DNA from 3 places in the Rhodococcus sp. NPDC127593 genome. Region 2 is predicted to be linked to each of the others. Evidence: riboswitches for the same ligand, from Rfam matches in the RefSeq annotation. Region 2 holds a riboswitch; each other region holds the start of a gene.
What was found. Region 2 has a riboswitch for cobalamin ahead of ACFVJ3_RS19250 (CbtB domain-containing protein). Riboswitches for the same ligand answer to the same signal wherever they lie in the genome.
Positions count from the first base shown of each region.

Region 1 (4,299 bases), on a different contig from region 2:
CGAAGGACTGGCGGTAGATCTCCGCGCCGTCTCGGATGTACTCGATCATTCGCTCACGATAGAGGCACCGCGGTCACGGCTCCTCAACCCGGTAACCCGTCTCCGTGGCGACGACGTCGGCGACCTCACCCTTGGGCCGCCCGCAGCACCGCTCGCAGCCCGACCAGTGCTGTCGGCCCTCCACCGGGAGTTCGCCGCTCGCGACGGCGTCCCGCGCGTCGGCCCGCACATCGGCGAGCGCTTTCTCGCAGCCGGGTTGCCCGGTGCAGGCGCTGACGTTCAGCCACGGTGAGTTCTCGTCGAAGATCAGGCCCATCGGGGCGAGGACCCGCACGATCTGCTCGGCGGACCACTCGTCGAGATCGCACAGCAACACCGACTTCCAGGGCGTGACGATCACCGGCTTCTCGACCGCGGCGAGGAACTCCGCCAGCCGGGCGTCGAGGGTCCCGAACGCGAGACCGCCGCCGAGGGTCACGGTGCCGTCCGGTTGGTCCAGCCATCCGATCGGTGGCCGATGCTCGTCGAACCCGCTCACCGGGTCGGCGGTCGGTGCGAGCGCCAATGCCGACAGGGTCCGTTCGGCACCGTCGGCGATCTCGGACAGCCGCCAGTGCTGATCGCGCAGTTCCAGGAAGACGCGGGCGGCGTCGAGGAGCACCGTCACCGATTCCGTCGTCGTGACCCGGGCGCCGCTGTCGCGACCGGCGAGAACCAGGGCGACCTCCGTCTCGCTCACCGCATGGACGCCGAAATCGCCGCCGAGCGCCGAGACGTCGCCGCGCCCGTCGTCGAGGGTGAACAGGGTGCGGCCCGGCAGGTCCGCCAACGCGGAGTCCGCGCACAACGTCCGATCGAGTTCGTCGACCAGATCCCGAAGGTCCGCGAGACCACCGATCCGGCCGGTCAGCGGTGAGACGAGGATGTTGCGGACCCGTTCGTGCGTCTCCGACGGCAGGAGGCCCGCGTCGGCGAGGCGGCGGGCGAACTCCTGCGGGTCGCGGACCGCCCGCAGTTGCGCGTTGCCGCGGGAGGTCAGTTCGATCTCGCCGCTCCCGAGGTCGCGGGCCGATTCCGCGAGGGTCTGCAGCTGGGGAGAGGTCAGCACACCTCCGGGGAGGCGCACCCGGGCGAGCGCACCGTCCGCGGCCTGGTGGACCTGCAGCGCGCCGGGGCATGCATCGGGGCGGGAACGGGAGTCGACCATGGTCCCAGGTTACGTCCGGCCCCAGGTAGCATCACCAGCACTTGCGGCAGCAGGAGAGGAAGCCGGTGAAAATCCGGCGCGGTCGCGCCACTGTGAGCTCGCCGAAACCGGTGGGCGAGCCAGACCCTCACCTGCCGTCCTCCGACCTACGGTTCCGCACGGGACCACTGCCACGGGGCGCGACACCCCCAGGAAGGCTCCACACGTGATCCTGCTGCTCTCCACCTCCGACACCGACCTGCTCAGCGCACGCGCCAGCGGGGCGGACTATCGCTGGGCCAACCCGGCCCGGCTGCTGGTCGAGGAGGATCTGCCGGGGCTGCTCCACGGCGCCGACCTGGTCGTGGTGCGCATCCTCGGCGGCCGCCGGGCGTGGGAAGAGGGCCTCGCCGCGGTCCTGGCCAGCGGACTGCCCGTGGTGGTCCTCGGCGGCGAGCATGCCCCGGACGCCGAACTGATGGAGTGCTCGACCGTCACCGCCGGTGTCTCGGCGGAGGCACACAACTATCTCGCCGAGGGCGGCGCCGACAACCTCGCCCAGCTGCATCACTTCCTGTCGGACACCGTGCTGCTGACCGGTCACGGTTTCGAGGCGCCGGTCCACCTGCCGAGCTGGGGTGTCGCGCCGTTCGCTCCCGATGCGAACCCGGAGCGCCCCACAATCGCCGTTCTCTACTACCGCGCCCAGCACCTGGCCGGGAACACCCGCTACATCGAGGCGCTGTGCGACGCCGTCGTGGCGGCTGACGGCACTCCGCTGCCGATCTTCTGTGCGTCGCTGCGCACCGCCGAGCCGGAATTGCTGAACACGCTGCGCCGGGCGGACGCGATGGTGGTCACCGTGCTCGCCGCCGGCGGCACCAAGCCGGCCGGCGTCTCGGCCGGTGGCGACGACGAGGCGTGGGACGTCGCCGCTCTGGCCGCGCTGGACGTGCCGATCCTGCAGGGACTGTGCCTGACCAGCAGCCGTGAGTCGTGGGAGTCCAACGACGACGGATTGTCGCCGCTCGACGTCGCCACCCAGGTCGCGGTCCCCGAGTTCGACGGCCGGCTGATCACGGTGCCGTTCTCGTTCAAGGAGATCGACGCCGACGGTCTCTCCACCTACGTTCCCGACGCCGAGCGCGCCTCCCGGGTGGCGGGCATCGCCGTCCGGCACGCCCGACTCCGGCACATCCCCGCATCCGACCGCCGGATCGCTCTGATGCTGTCGGCGTACCCGACGAAGCACGCCCGCATCGGCAACGCCGTCGGTCTCGACACCCCGGCCAGTGCCATCAGGTTGCTCACCGAGATGCGAGCCGCCGGATACGACCTGGGCCCCGCGGACGGGCCGGACTCAGTGCCCGGTCTCGCAGCCCAGGACGGCGACGCGCTGATCCATGCCCTCATCGCCGCCGGCGGCCAGGACCCGGACTGGCTGACCGCGGAACAGCTCGAGGGCAACCCGATCCGGATCTCCGCCGCCCGCTACCGCGAGTGGTTCTCGGCGCTGCCCGCGGAACTGCGCGAGGGCGTCGAGGAGCACTGGGGACCGGCGCCGGGCGAACTGTACGTCGACCGCTCGCAGGATCCCGCCGGTGAAATCGTCATCGCCGCAATGCAGTTCGGGAATCTCGTGCTGATGGTGCAGCCGCCGCGCGGATTCGGGGAGAAGCCGGTCGCGATCTACCACGACCCGGACCTGCCACCGAGCCACCACTACCTCGCCGCCTACCGGTGGATCGCCGCGGATGCCGCCGCCGGCGGTTTCGGCGCCGACGCCGTTGTCCATCTCGGCAAGCACGGCAACCTCGAATGGCTGCCCGGCAAGACACTCGGCATGTCCGCGTCGTGCGGCACCGACGCCGCGCTCGGCGACCTGCCGCTGATCTACCCGTTCCTGGTCAACGATCCGGGGGAGGGCACGCAGGCCAAGCGCCGCGCCCACGCGACGCTCGTCGATCACCTGATCCCGCCGATGGCCCGCGCCGAGAGCTACGGCGACATCTCGCGACTCGAGCAGCTCCTCGACGAGCACTCGAACATCTCCGCGCTCGACCCGTCCAAGCTGCCGGCCATTCGCCAGCAGATCTGGACGCTGATGCGCGCCGCGAAGATGGACCACGACCTCGGACTGCAGGAACGTCCCGACGAGGACGTGTTCGACGACATGCTGCTGCACGTCGACGGCTGGCTGTGCGAGATCAAGGACGTCCAGATCCGTGACGGCCTCCACATCCTCGGTGCGGCCCCCCGCGACGACGCCGAGGTCGAACTGGTGCTCGCGATGCTGCGCGCCCGGCAGATGTGGGGCGGCGAGCAGAACGTCCCCGGACTCCGCGAGGCGCTCGGCCTCAGCGAGGACGGCGACGAATCCCGTACCCGCGTAGACGACATCGAGCAGCAGGCGCACGCACTGGTGCAGGGCATGCACGACGCCGACTGGGAACCGGACGCCGCCGACACGCTCACCGCCGACGCCACCGTCGCGAAGATTCTCCGTTTCGCCGCCACCGAGGTGGTGCCCCGGCTGCGGGAGACCGACAACGAGATCGCGCAGGTGCTGCACGCACTCGACGGCGGCTTCATCGCCGCCGGGCCGAGCGGTTCGCCGCTGCGCGGGCTGATCAACGTGCTCCCGACGGGCCGCAACTTCTACTCCGTCGACCCGAAGGCCGTACCGTCCCGGCTCGCCTGGGAGACCGGCCAGGCGATGGCCGAATCGTTGCTGGACCGCTACAAGTCCGATCACGGAGAGTGGCCGCGCTCGGTGGGTCTGTCCGTGTGGGGCACGTCCGCAATGCGCACCTCCGGAGACGACATCGCCGAGGTCTTCGCGCTCCTCGGTGTGCGTCCGGTGTGGGACGAGGCGAGCCGCCGCGTGGTGAACCTCGAGGTGATCGACCTCGAGGAACTGGGCCGGCCGCGTATCGACGTCACGGTCCGGATCAGTGGCTTCTTCCGTGATGCGTTTCCCCACGTCCTGGCGTTGCTCGACGACGCCGTCCGGCTCGTCGCCGCGTTGGACGAACCGGCGGAGAGCAACTTCGTGCGCGCACACGCGCAGGCGGATCTCGCCGAGCACGGCGACGAACGGCGGGCGACCACCC
Region 1 is NZ_JBHXWI010000016.1:141,276-145,574, reverse strand. Features, by position in the region: gene ACFVJ3_RS17235 (precorrin-8X methylmutase) at 1-49, opposite strand, end outside; gene cobG (precorrin-3B synthase) at 74-1,207, opposite strand; cobalamin riboswitch at 1,214-1,357, shown strand; gene ACFVJ3_RS17225 (cobaltochelatase subunit CobN) at 1,413-4,299, shown strand, end outside.
Region 1: linked by a shared signal. The riboswitch ahead of ACFVJ3_RS17225 (cobaltochelatase subunit CobN) and the one ahead of ACFVJ3_RS19250 (CbtB domain-containing protein) in region 2 are both predicted to bind cobalamin.

Region 2 (4,299 bases):
TCGTGAACTCTCCCTCGATCAGCAGGGCCGGAACGCTGATCGACGCCCACTGGTCCCAGAAGTGCCTGCCGCCCCACTCCTCGGAGATGTCGCGGAACGTGTCGACGTCCCCGTGCAGGTACCAGCCGTCGGCGCACTTCTCGAACGAATCCAGGAAGTACTGTCCGGCAACCGGACCGAAGAACTCGAAGAGGTCTTCCCGCGTCGCGAACGGCTGCGGCCAGTTCGAGATCATCGCCGCCCAGTCCGCGGCGGTACGGCCCCGGAAGTCGGGGGCCATGTCTTCGAGCACGAGCGCCGACACCTTCTCCGGGTGTTCGGCCGCCAGGCACCACGCGTGCAGGGCGCCCATCGAATGACCGATCACCACCCACGGCCCGGCGAAGGGCGCGAGCGCGACGACCAGGTCTTCCACGAATGCTTCCGTCGTCAACCGCGACGGTGCGGGCCTGCCGTGACCTGCGGCGTCGAAGGTGAAGACGTGGCCGTGTTCGCGCAACCACGGCACGTGCCGCCCCCACGTCCGCGCGCTGCCCATCAGCCCGTGCAGGAGCAGAATCGGCTGTCCCGTCCCGCCCTCGTCGTGCAACGCACTCTCACCCGCCACCCCTCCGACGCTAGCGGAGTAACCTCGCCCGCATGGCAGTGGTGAAGATCAACGCAATCGAAATTCCCGAGGGCGCGGGCCCCGAACTCGAGAAGCGCTTCGCGGCGCGGGCGCACGCCGTGGAGAACTCCCCCGGCTTCCTCGGCTTCCAGCTTCTGCGCCCAGTCAAGGGCGAGAGCCGCTACTTCGTCGTCACCCAGTGGGAGAGCGAAGAGGCATTCGCGGCGTGGCGCGACGGTCCGGCCAGGGAAGCACACGCCGGTGAGCAGAAGAAGCCGGTGGCGTCCGGAGCTTCCCTGCTCGAGTTCGAGGTCGTGCTCGACGTCGCGGCGGCGAGCAAGAGCTGAGAGTCGGGGCCGAGCGGGAGGATTGACACGGCGGCCCGCCGGGTGCAAAAGTTCGCAGGACAAAGCGATGGTTCGGCAGGAATCCGGTGCAATCCCGGAGCGGTCGCGCCACTGTAAATCGGAGTAGTCCTTCACGGGAGCCACCTCGACAGCCAGATACTGCGGCCATCGCCTGGACCTAGGGGACGCGAAATCCCAGGAGGAACTATGGCACTCGCCTACGCACCCGGCTCGTCGGTCGACACGACCCGCCTCGCCGTCATCTCTTTCGCGATCGTTCTGTTCGCGATGCTCGCTCTCTATCTCGTTGGTTTCGACCAGGGCGCGATTTCGCGCAGTGGCATGTACATGCATGAATTGATGCACGACGGCCGCCACCTCCTGGGTCTGCCATGCCACTGACCGATTCCTTCGCGAAACTCCTCATCCGTGGTCTGCTGGCCGGCCTGATCGCAGGCATCCTGGCCGGTGGCGTCGCCTTCGTCCTCGGTGAGTCACACATCGATGCGGCCATCGCGATCGAAGAGTCGCACAGCGCTTCCGAAGCCGAAGTCCACTCGCACGACGCCACCCAGGCAGAAGAGCCGGCCGGGCACTCGCACGACGAGGAAGAAGCACTGGTCAGCCGTGACGGACAGCGCTTCGGACTGTTCCTCGCCACGTCCCTCGCGGGCCTGGCTCTGGGAGCGATCTTCGCCGTCGTCGCGAACTACGCGCGTCGGGTGACGACGCTGTCGGGGCCGTTGCTCGGGCTGACACTGGCCACGTTGGGCTGGTTGGCAATCGAGGCGGTGCCGTTCTTCAAGTACCCCGCCAACCCGCCCGCTGTCGGAGACCCCGAAACGATCACCCAGCGCACCTGGCTGTGGCTCGCCGCAGTCGTGCTGGGCCTGCTCGCGGTGGTGGCCTCCGTCTTCGCGGCGAAGGCCGTCGCAGCGCAGGAGTTCCTGTCGGTGCGGATCGCGGCGCCGGTTCTCGCCTTCCTCGCGGTGGTGACCATCGGATACCTCGTTCTGCCCACCGTCAACGAAGTGGGCGACGACTTCCCCGCAGTGCTGCTGTGGCAGTTCCGCCTGTCGTCCCTCGCGACGCAGGCCACGTTGTGGCTGGTTCTCGGACTGGCCTTCGCGTTCCTCACGGAGCGTGCCACCCGGGCCACGACGCCCGCGACGGCAAACGCCGCCTGACCCGCCTCTCGGGGTCAGCGGGATCTGTCCCATCGGGCCGGGTCCGCCTCCAGGGCGGCCCGGTCCCAGCCACCCCGCTCGGCGGCCGCGTCGTACGTGCTGTGCAGGAACTTCAGCAGTGCGGCATCGGGATCGTCTGCGGTGCGGACGGTCTCGTACGGCAGCAGGAACTGCCCGTTCTCCTTGCTGTAGAAAGCTCCTTCAGGCCCGACCGGGTAGTCGGCGAAGCCGTCCGGTTCCGGATAGGCGTACGCGTAGAACGCGCCTTCGACACCACCACCGGGCCAGAAACCGCAGCTGCTCAGCTCGTGCGAGTAGCCCTCGACCATCACCCAGTCTCCGCAGTTCGGTGCTCCGCCAGGGTGAGTCGGTGCGGTTCGCCCGGAGAACCGTGTACAGGCCAGGTCGAGCGCACCCCAGAAGAAGTGCACGGGACTGACCTTCCCGATGAAATGGGAACGGAACTCGTGTAGGACGCGGTCTGCCTGCACGAGCTGCCGCCAGAACTGGTGCACCGACTCCCCGTCGTACGAACAGTGCTGGGTGTCCTCCGCGAACGGAACTGCGGGGTCCACCTCGTTGGGCCGGGCCAGAATGGTCGTCGCCACACCCAGTTCGGCCAGCGTGCCCATCGTCTCCGCATAGAAATCGGCCACCGACTTCGGTTCGAGGGCAATCGTCCCGGTGCCGCCCGTGCTCGTGCGGATCACCAGTCGGTGGTCGGCGAAGTCGAATTCGATGTCGAAACAGTCGGTGTCGTACGGGATCGTCGACGTCGTGAGACCGCGGGGGCTCACGTACAGCGGGACCTGCCACCAGTGGTTGATCAACGGTGCGTGGGCCAAGCGGATCTTCCCGACTATCTGCGTCCACATGTGCAGGGTGTCCCGCGTCGACGTCCAGTCGTCCACCTTCAACGCCGGCCATGCATCTCCGGATCGTGTCTGCTCGCGCACAGTGCCTCCCTGCCGACGACGTGCATTTCAATGTGCCCCTCGTCCGGGGTGATGGCAAGCGCGTCGCACCGATACCCGGGTAGGGGTGGACTCCACTCTCCGGGGTGATGTGCCGCGACGTCACCGATACCAGCATGGAGACATGACCACTCGCACTGCACCCTCGGTCCCGCAGCCGGTCGAGCGCGCGTACTGGCTGCTCGGACTCGCCTTGTTCGCCGGCGTGGTCGAGGCCATCGCGCACGCGTCGACGGCATTGCAGGGCCCGGACGCCGACGTCGGGAGCCTCGCCGGACAACTCGCGGTCCGCGTCGTCGTCTACGGCGCGGTGCTGTTCGTCATGACCCGTTTCCGCAGTGGCAGGGCGTGGGCGCGGAACACCCTCGCGATCGGTCTCGGCGTGTTCGGCGTCGCTTCGCTCGTGATGGAACCGATCGCCTGGGTGTCGGCCGGCAACGACCCGATGTCCGCCGTCACCGGTGTGACGCTCGACGTCGCGGTGATCGCGACCGCCCGGCTCACCCATCTCGTGGCGGTGATCGGTGCGGTGGCACTCATGTTCCGGCCCGACGCCAACCGGTACTTCGCGCGCCGCTAGTTCACCGGCGCTGCGCTCGCCTGCGTCAGAAGCTGCAGGAACACGTCCTTCGGCTGCGCGCCGGACACGGCGATTCGGCGGTTCGCGACGAAGAACGGCACCGCCGACACCTGCAGTCGACGGGCGGTCTCGAGGTCGGCGCGGACCGCGTCCGCACCGGCATCGGACTCGAGTTCGGCGCGCACGGTGTCGGCATCGAGCCCGGCCCGCGCCGCGATGTCGACGAGCACCTCACGGTCGTCGATCACGGCTCCCTCACCGAAGTGCGCGCGGAACAGCGCCTCCACCACGGCATCTCGTTCGTCGCCCGCCAGCTGGATCAACCGGTGGGCGTCGAAGGTGTTGGCCGCGATCACGGTGTCGAAATCGAGACTCAGCCCCTCGTCGGCCGCCGTGCGCGCAACCTGACCGAACATCTGACGGACCTGCTCGGCAGGCATACCCTTGTGCTCCACCAGGGCGTCGAGTTCACTGCGCCGCTCCCCCACCGGCGTCTCCGGCGACAGCTGATACGACCGCCACACCACATACACCCGGTCGCGCCCCTCGAACTCCGCGAGGGCCGACAGGAAACGGTGCTTGCCGATATAGCACCAGGGGCAGG
Region 2 is NZ_JBHXWI010000019.1:90,670-94,968, forward strand. Features, by position in the region: gene ACFVJ3_RS19240 (alpha/beta fold hydrolase) at 1-607, opposite strand, end outside; gene ACFVJ3_RS19245 (antibiotic biosynthesis monooxygenase family protein) at 640-954, shown strand; cobalamin riboswitch at 1,006-1,139, shown strand; gene ACFVJ3_RS19250 (CbtB domain-containing protein) at 1,162-1,356, shown strand; gene ACFVJ3_RS19255 (CbtA family protein) at 1,347-2,141, shown strand; gene ACFVJ3_RS19260 (DUF5996 family protein) at 2,156-3,097, opposite strand; gene ACFVJ3_RS19265 (hypothetical protein) at 3,240-3,695, shown strand; gene ACFVJ3_RS19270 (DsbA family protein) at 3,692-4,299, opposite strand, start outside.

Region 3 (4,299 bases), on a different contig from region 2:
GGCGGGATCACCGCCCTGACCGTCGCGGTTCTCGTGGAAGTGATCTCCGCGGTGATGGACTGGGGGTCGGGCACCGGACTCTCGCTGGGGGTCTGCGCGGCCGCGTTCGCGATGTTCGGGGTGACCAAGCTGATCAACCGCAACATCGAACTCCTCCGGGAACGGGAGAAGAGCGAACGACTCGCGGTGCAGGAGGAACGCACCCGGATGGCCCGCGACCTCCACGACATCCTCGGGCACTCCCTCACCGTCATCACCGTCAAGGCCGAACTCGTGGGCCGGCTCCTCGACATCGACGTCGACCGGGCCCGCACGGAAGTGGCAGACCTGGAACGTCTTTCCCGCGACGCGCTCGCGGATGTCCGGCAGGCCGTGCAGGGAATCCGGGGACTGTCGCTTCCGGTGGAGATCGCCCGGGCCGGGGAAGCGCTGCGGTCGGCCGGAATCGAGGCCGAGCTGCCCAACAGCACCGAGTCGGTGCCCACCGGGCTGCGCGAGTTGTTCGCGTGGACGGTCCGCGAAGGTGTCACGAACGTGGTCCGGCACAGCGGTGCGACGCACTGCTCGGTCACGGTGGGTGAACGCGAGGTCACCGTCGTCGACGACGGCTCCGGCTGTAGTGAATCCGCGCACGGGAACGGGCTGGTGGGCCTTCGGGAGCGCGCCGCCGCCGCCGGAGCCCGGGTCGTCATCACCCATCCGCAACCCGGCGGATTCTCGTTGCACGTGCTGACGGAAGAGGTCCCGTGACGATCCGGCTGCTGCTCGCCGACGATCAAGCACTCGTCCGCGGGGCCCTCGCCGCCCTGCTGGACCTGGAGGCGGACCTGACGGTCGTCGCGGAGGTCGGGCGCGGCGACGAGGTCGTCGCGGCGGCGCGCGAGCACTCCCCCGACGTCGCGCTGCTCGACGTCGAAATGCCCGGTCTGGACGGGATCGCCGCGGCCGCGGCACTGCGGGACGAGGTGCCGCAGACCCGCGTCCTGATCGTGACGACGTTCGGTCGTCCCGGCTACCTGCGCAAGGCACTCAAGGCTGGTGCGTCGGGGTTCGTCGTGAAGGACACCCCGGCCCGGCAGCTCGCCGACGCCGTACGTCGCGTCCATGCCGGGCTGCGCGTCGTCGACCCCGCTCTCGCCGCCGACAGCCTCGTCAGCGGGGAATCGCCGCTCACCGACCGCGAGACCGACGTGCTGCGGGCGGCGCGGGACGGTGCGCCGGTCGCGTCGATCGCGGCCGCACTGTTCCTGTCCGCAGGTACCGTGCGCAACCATCTGTCGGCGGCGATCGGCAAGACCGGGGCCAGCACCCGCGCCGAGGCCGTCCGCGCCGCGGAGTCGAACGGCTGGCTTTAGGCGCTTCGCGCCCGTGCGCCTTTTTGGTAGTTGGGGCTACCAAAAAGGCGCACGGGCCGAAGGCCTATGCTGGCCCGTGCAGCTGGTTCGCCCGGCACGGTCGTGAGGAGCCCCGAAGACCGCACCTGGCGTCGAAGCACGTCGGACTCCCCGGAGTTCGCGTGTGAGAGGGAACCCGGTGAGAATCCGGGACTGTCCCGCAGCGGTGAGCAGGAACGACCGCCGTCACCATGCACTGGGCACACAGCCTGGGAAGCGACGGCCACTAGGTCCGGTGTGATTTCACACCGGCTGCCTGCGAGTCCGAAGACCTGCCGACTGTGTCGGGCACGCCGTGCCCGACGGTGACCGCCTCGTGGATTGGGCGTGTAGACCTTCTCGCGCTGCAGCACGTCCCTGGGCTCGAGAGGTGTACCCGTTTGCCGGTGGTAGCCGTACCGCGTACGCAACTGGAGATACCGTGACATTCACTTTCACCGCGACCGTGCTGGGCTCACCTCGCATCGGTCCGAATCGCGAACTGAAGAAGGCCGTCGAGTCGTACTGGGCCGGACGCCTCGACGCCGAAGCGCTCGACGCTCTCGCCCGGGATCTGCGACGCCAGACCTGGACGAGCCTGCGCGATGCCGGGCTCGACTCCGTTCCCGTCAACACGTTCTCGTACTACGACCATGTGCTGGACACCGCGGCGATGCTCGGTGCCCTGCCCGACCGTGTCGCCGGCATCGAGAACGACCTCGACCGCTACTTCGCCGCCGCCCGCGGCAACGACACGGTCGCCCCGCTCGAGATGACCAAGTGGTTCGACACCAACTACCACTATCTGGTGCCGGAGATCTCCCCGTCGACGACGTTCGCCCTCGACCCGGCGAAGGTGCTCCGCGAACTCGAAGAGGCACGTGCCCTGGGCATTCCGGCCCGACCGGTGGTGGTGGGTCCGGTCACGTTCCTGCTGCTGTCGAAGGCCGTCGGCTCGGACGCACCCCTCCTCGACCGCCTCGACGAACTCGTCCCGCTGTATGCGGACCTGCTCGGCCGGCTCGCCGACGCGGGCGCCGAGTGGGTGCAGGTCGACGAACCCGCGCTCGTCGCCGACCGCACACCGGAGGAGATCGCGGCGGCCAAGCGAGCCTACGACCGGTTGTCCGCGGTCGCGTCGCGACCGGCGATCCTCGTCGCGTCCTACTTCGGCAGCCTCGGCGATGCACTCCCCGCGATCGCCTCGACCGGTGTCGAGGGAATCGCGATCGACCTGGTCGCCGGATCCGACACTCTCGCCACGGTTCCCGATCTGACCCGCAAGCACGTCGTTGCCGGCGTCGTCGACGGACGCAACATCTGGCGCACCGACCTGGACGCGGCACTGGCCTCGCTCGGCACCCTGCTGGGCAGCACCGGCTCGCTCGCCGTCTCGACGTCGTGCTCGCTGCTGCACGTCCCGTACACGCTCGACGCGGAAACCGGCCTCGACAAGGCGCTGCGGTCGTGGCTGGCGTTCGGGACCGAGAAGGTCCGCGAGGTCGTCACGCTCGGCACCGCACTGACCAGCGGTCGCGAGTCCGTCGACGACGAATTCGCGCTCGCCCGCGCGGCGGCGTCCACCCGCAACACCGACCCGCGTCTGCACGACGCCACGGTCCGTGCCCGGCTGGACGCGCTCACCGCGTCCGATCCGGGGCGCAGTCCCGCGGCGGAACGACGGGAGGTCCAGTCGGCGCTGTCGCTTCCGGTGCTGCCGACCACGACCATCGGCTCGTACCCGCAGACGACGCAGATCCGCGTCGCGCGCGCGGCGCGGCGCAAGGGTGAGATCGACGAGGCCGAGTACCTGAACCGGATGCGCGCCGAGGTCGCCGATGTGGTTGCGCTGCAAGAGAAGCTGGACCTCGACGTGCTGGTGCACGGCGAACCGGAACGCAACGACATGGTGCAGTACTTCGCCGAACAGTTGGACGGGTTCTTCGCGACGGACAACGGCTGGGTGCAGTCGTACGGCAGCCGCTGCGTCCGCCCGCCGATCCTGTACGGCGACGTGCGCCGCAGCAACCCGATGACCGTCGAATGGATCACGTACGCGCAGTCGCTCACGCAGCGTCCGGTGAAGGGCATGCTCACCGGTCCGGTGACGATCCTGGCGTGGTCGTTCGTGCGCGACGACCAGCCGCCGGCCGCCTCGGCCAACCAGGTGGCGCTGGCCATCCGCGACGAAACGGTGGACCTGCAGGGTGCGGGCATCCGGATCGTCCAGGTGGACGAGCCCGCGCTGCGCGAACTGCTGCCCCTGCGGGCCGCGGATCAGCCGGCGTACCTCGACTGGTCGGTCGGGGCGTTCCGTCTCGCGACGTCCGGGGTCTCCGACTCGACGCAGATCCACACCCACCTCTGCTACTCGGAGTTCGGTGAGGTCATCGAGGCCATCGCGAGGCTCGACGCCGACGTCACCTCCATCGAGGCGGCCCGCTCGCACATGGAGGTCCTCGACGACCTCAACGCCGTCGGCTTCGACCTCGGCGTCGGTCCGGGCGTGTACGACATCCACTCGCCGCGGGTGCCCGGCGTCGAGGAGATCGCGGCGTCGCTGCGGGAGGCGTTGAAGGCGGTGCCGGTGGAACGGCTTTGGGTCAACCCCGACTGCGGGCTGAAAACCCGTGGTCCCGCCGAGGTCGAGGCGTCGCTGCGCAACCTCGTCGACGCGGCGAAGCTGGTCCGCGCGGAGCTCTAGGCTGCGCCCGTGAGTGGTTGAGGAGTCCCTGGACTCGTCAACCGCTCACGGGGCCGAAGGCCCTGGTCTGCGACGGATTCTCACCGAACCGGCGACGGTAGGCAGCCGCGAAGAGGCCGAGGTTGACGTATCCCCACGCGCCGGCGATGGAGGCGACGGTCTCCCCCGGCGATGCGGTGAGCAGTTCCTCCCGGATGCCCTGGAGCCGCTGCTCACGCACGT
Region 3 is NZ_JBHXWI010000048.1:64,515-68,813, forward strand. Features, by position in the region: gene ACFVJ3_RS35425 (sensor histidine kinase) at 1-750, shown strand, start outside; gene ACFVJ3_RS35430 (response regulator) at 747-1,355, shown strand; cobalamin riboswitch at 1,481-1,689, shown strand; gene metE (5-methyltetrahydropteroyltriglutamate--homocysteine S-methyltransferase) at 1,816-4,077, shown strand; gene ACFVJ3_RS35440 (AraC family transcriptional regulator) at 4,115-4,299, opposite strand, start outside.
Region 3: linked by a shared signal. The riboswitch ahead of metE (5-methyltetrahydropteroyltriglutamate--homocysteine S-methyltransferase) and the one ahead of ACFVJ3_RS19250 (CbtB domain-containing protein) in region 2 are both predicted to bind cobalamin.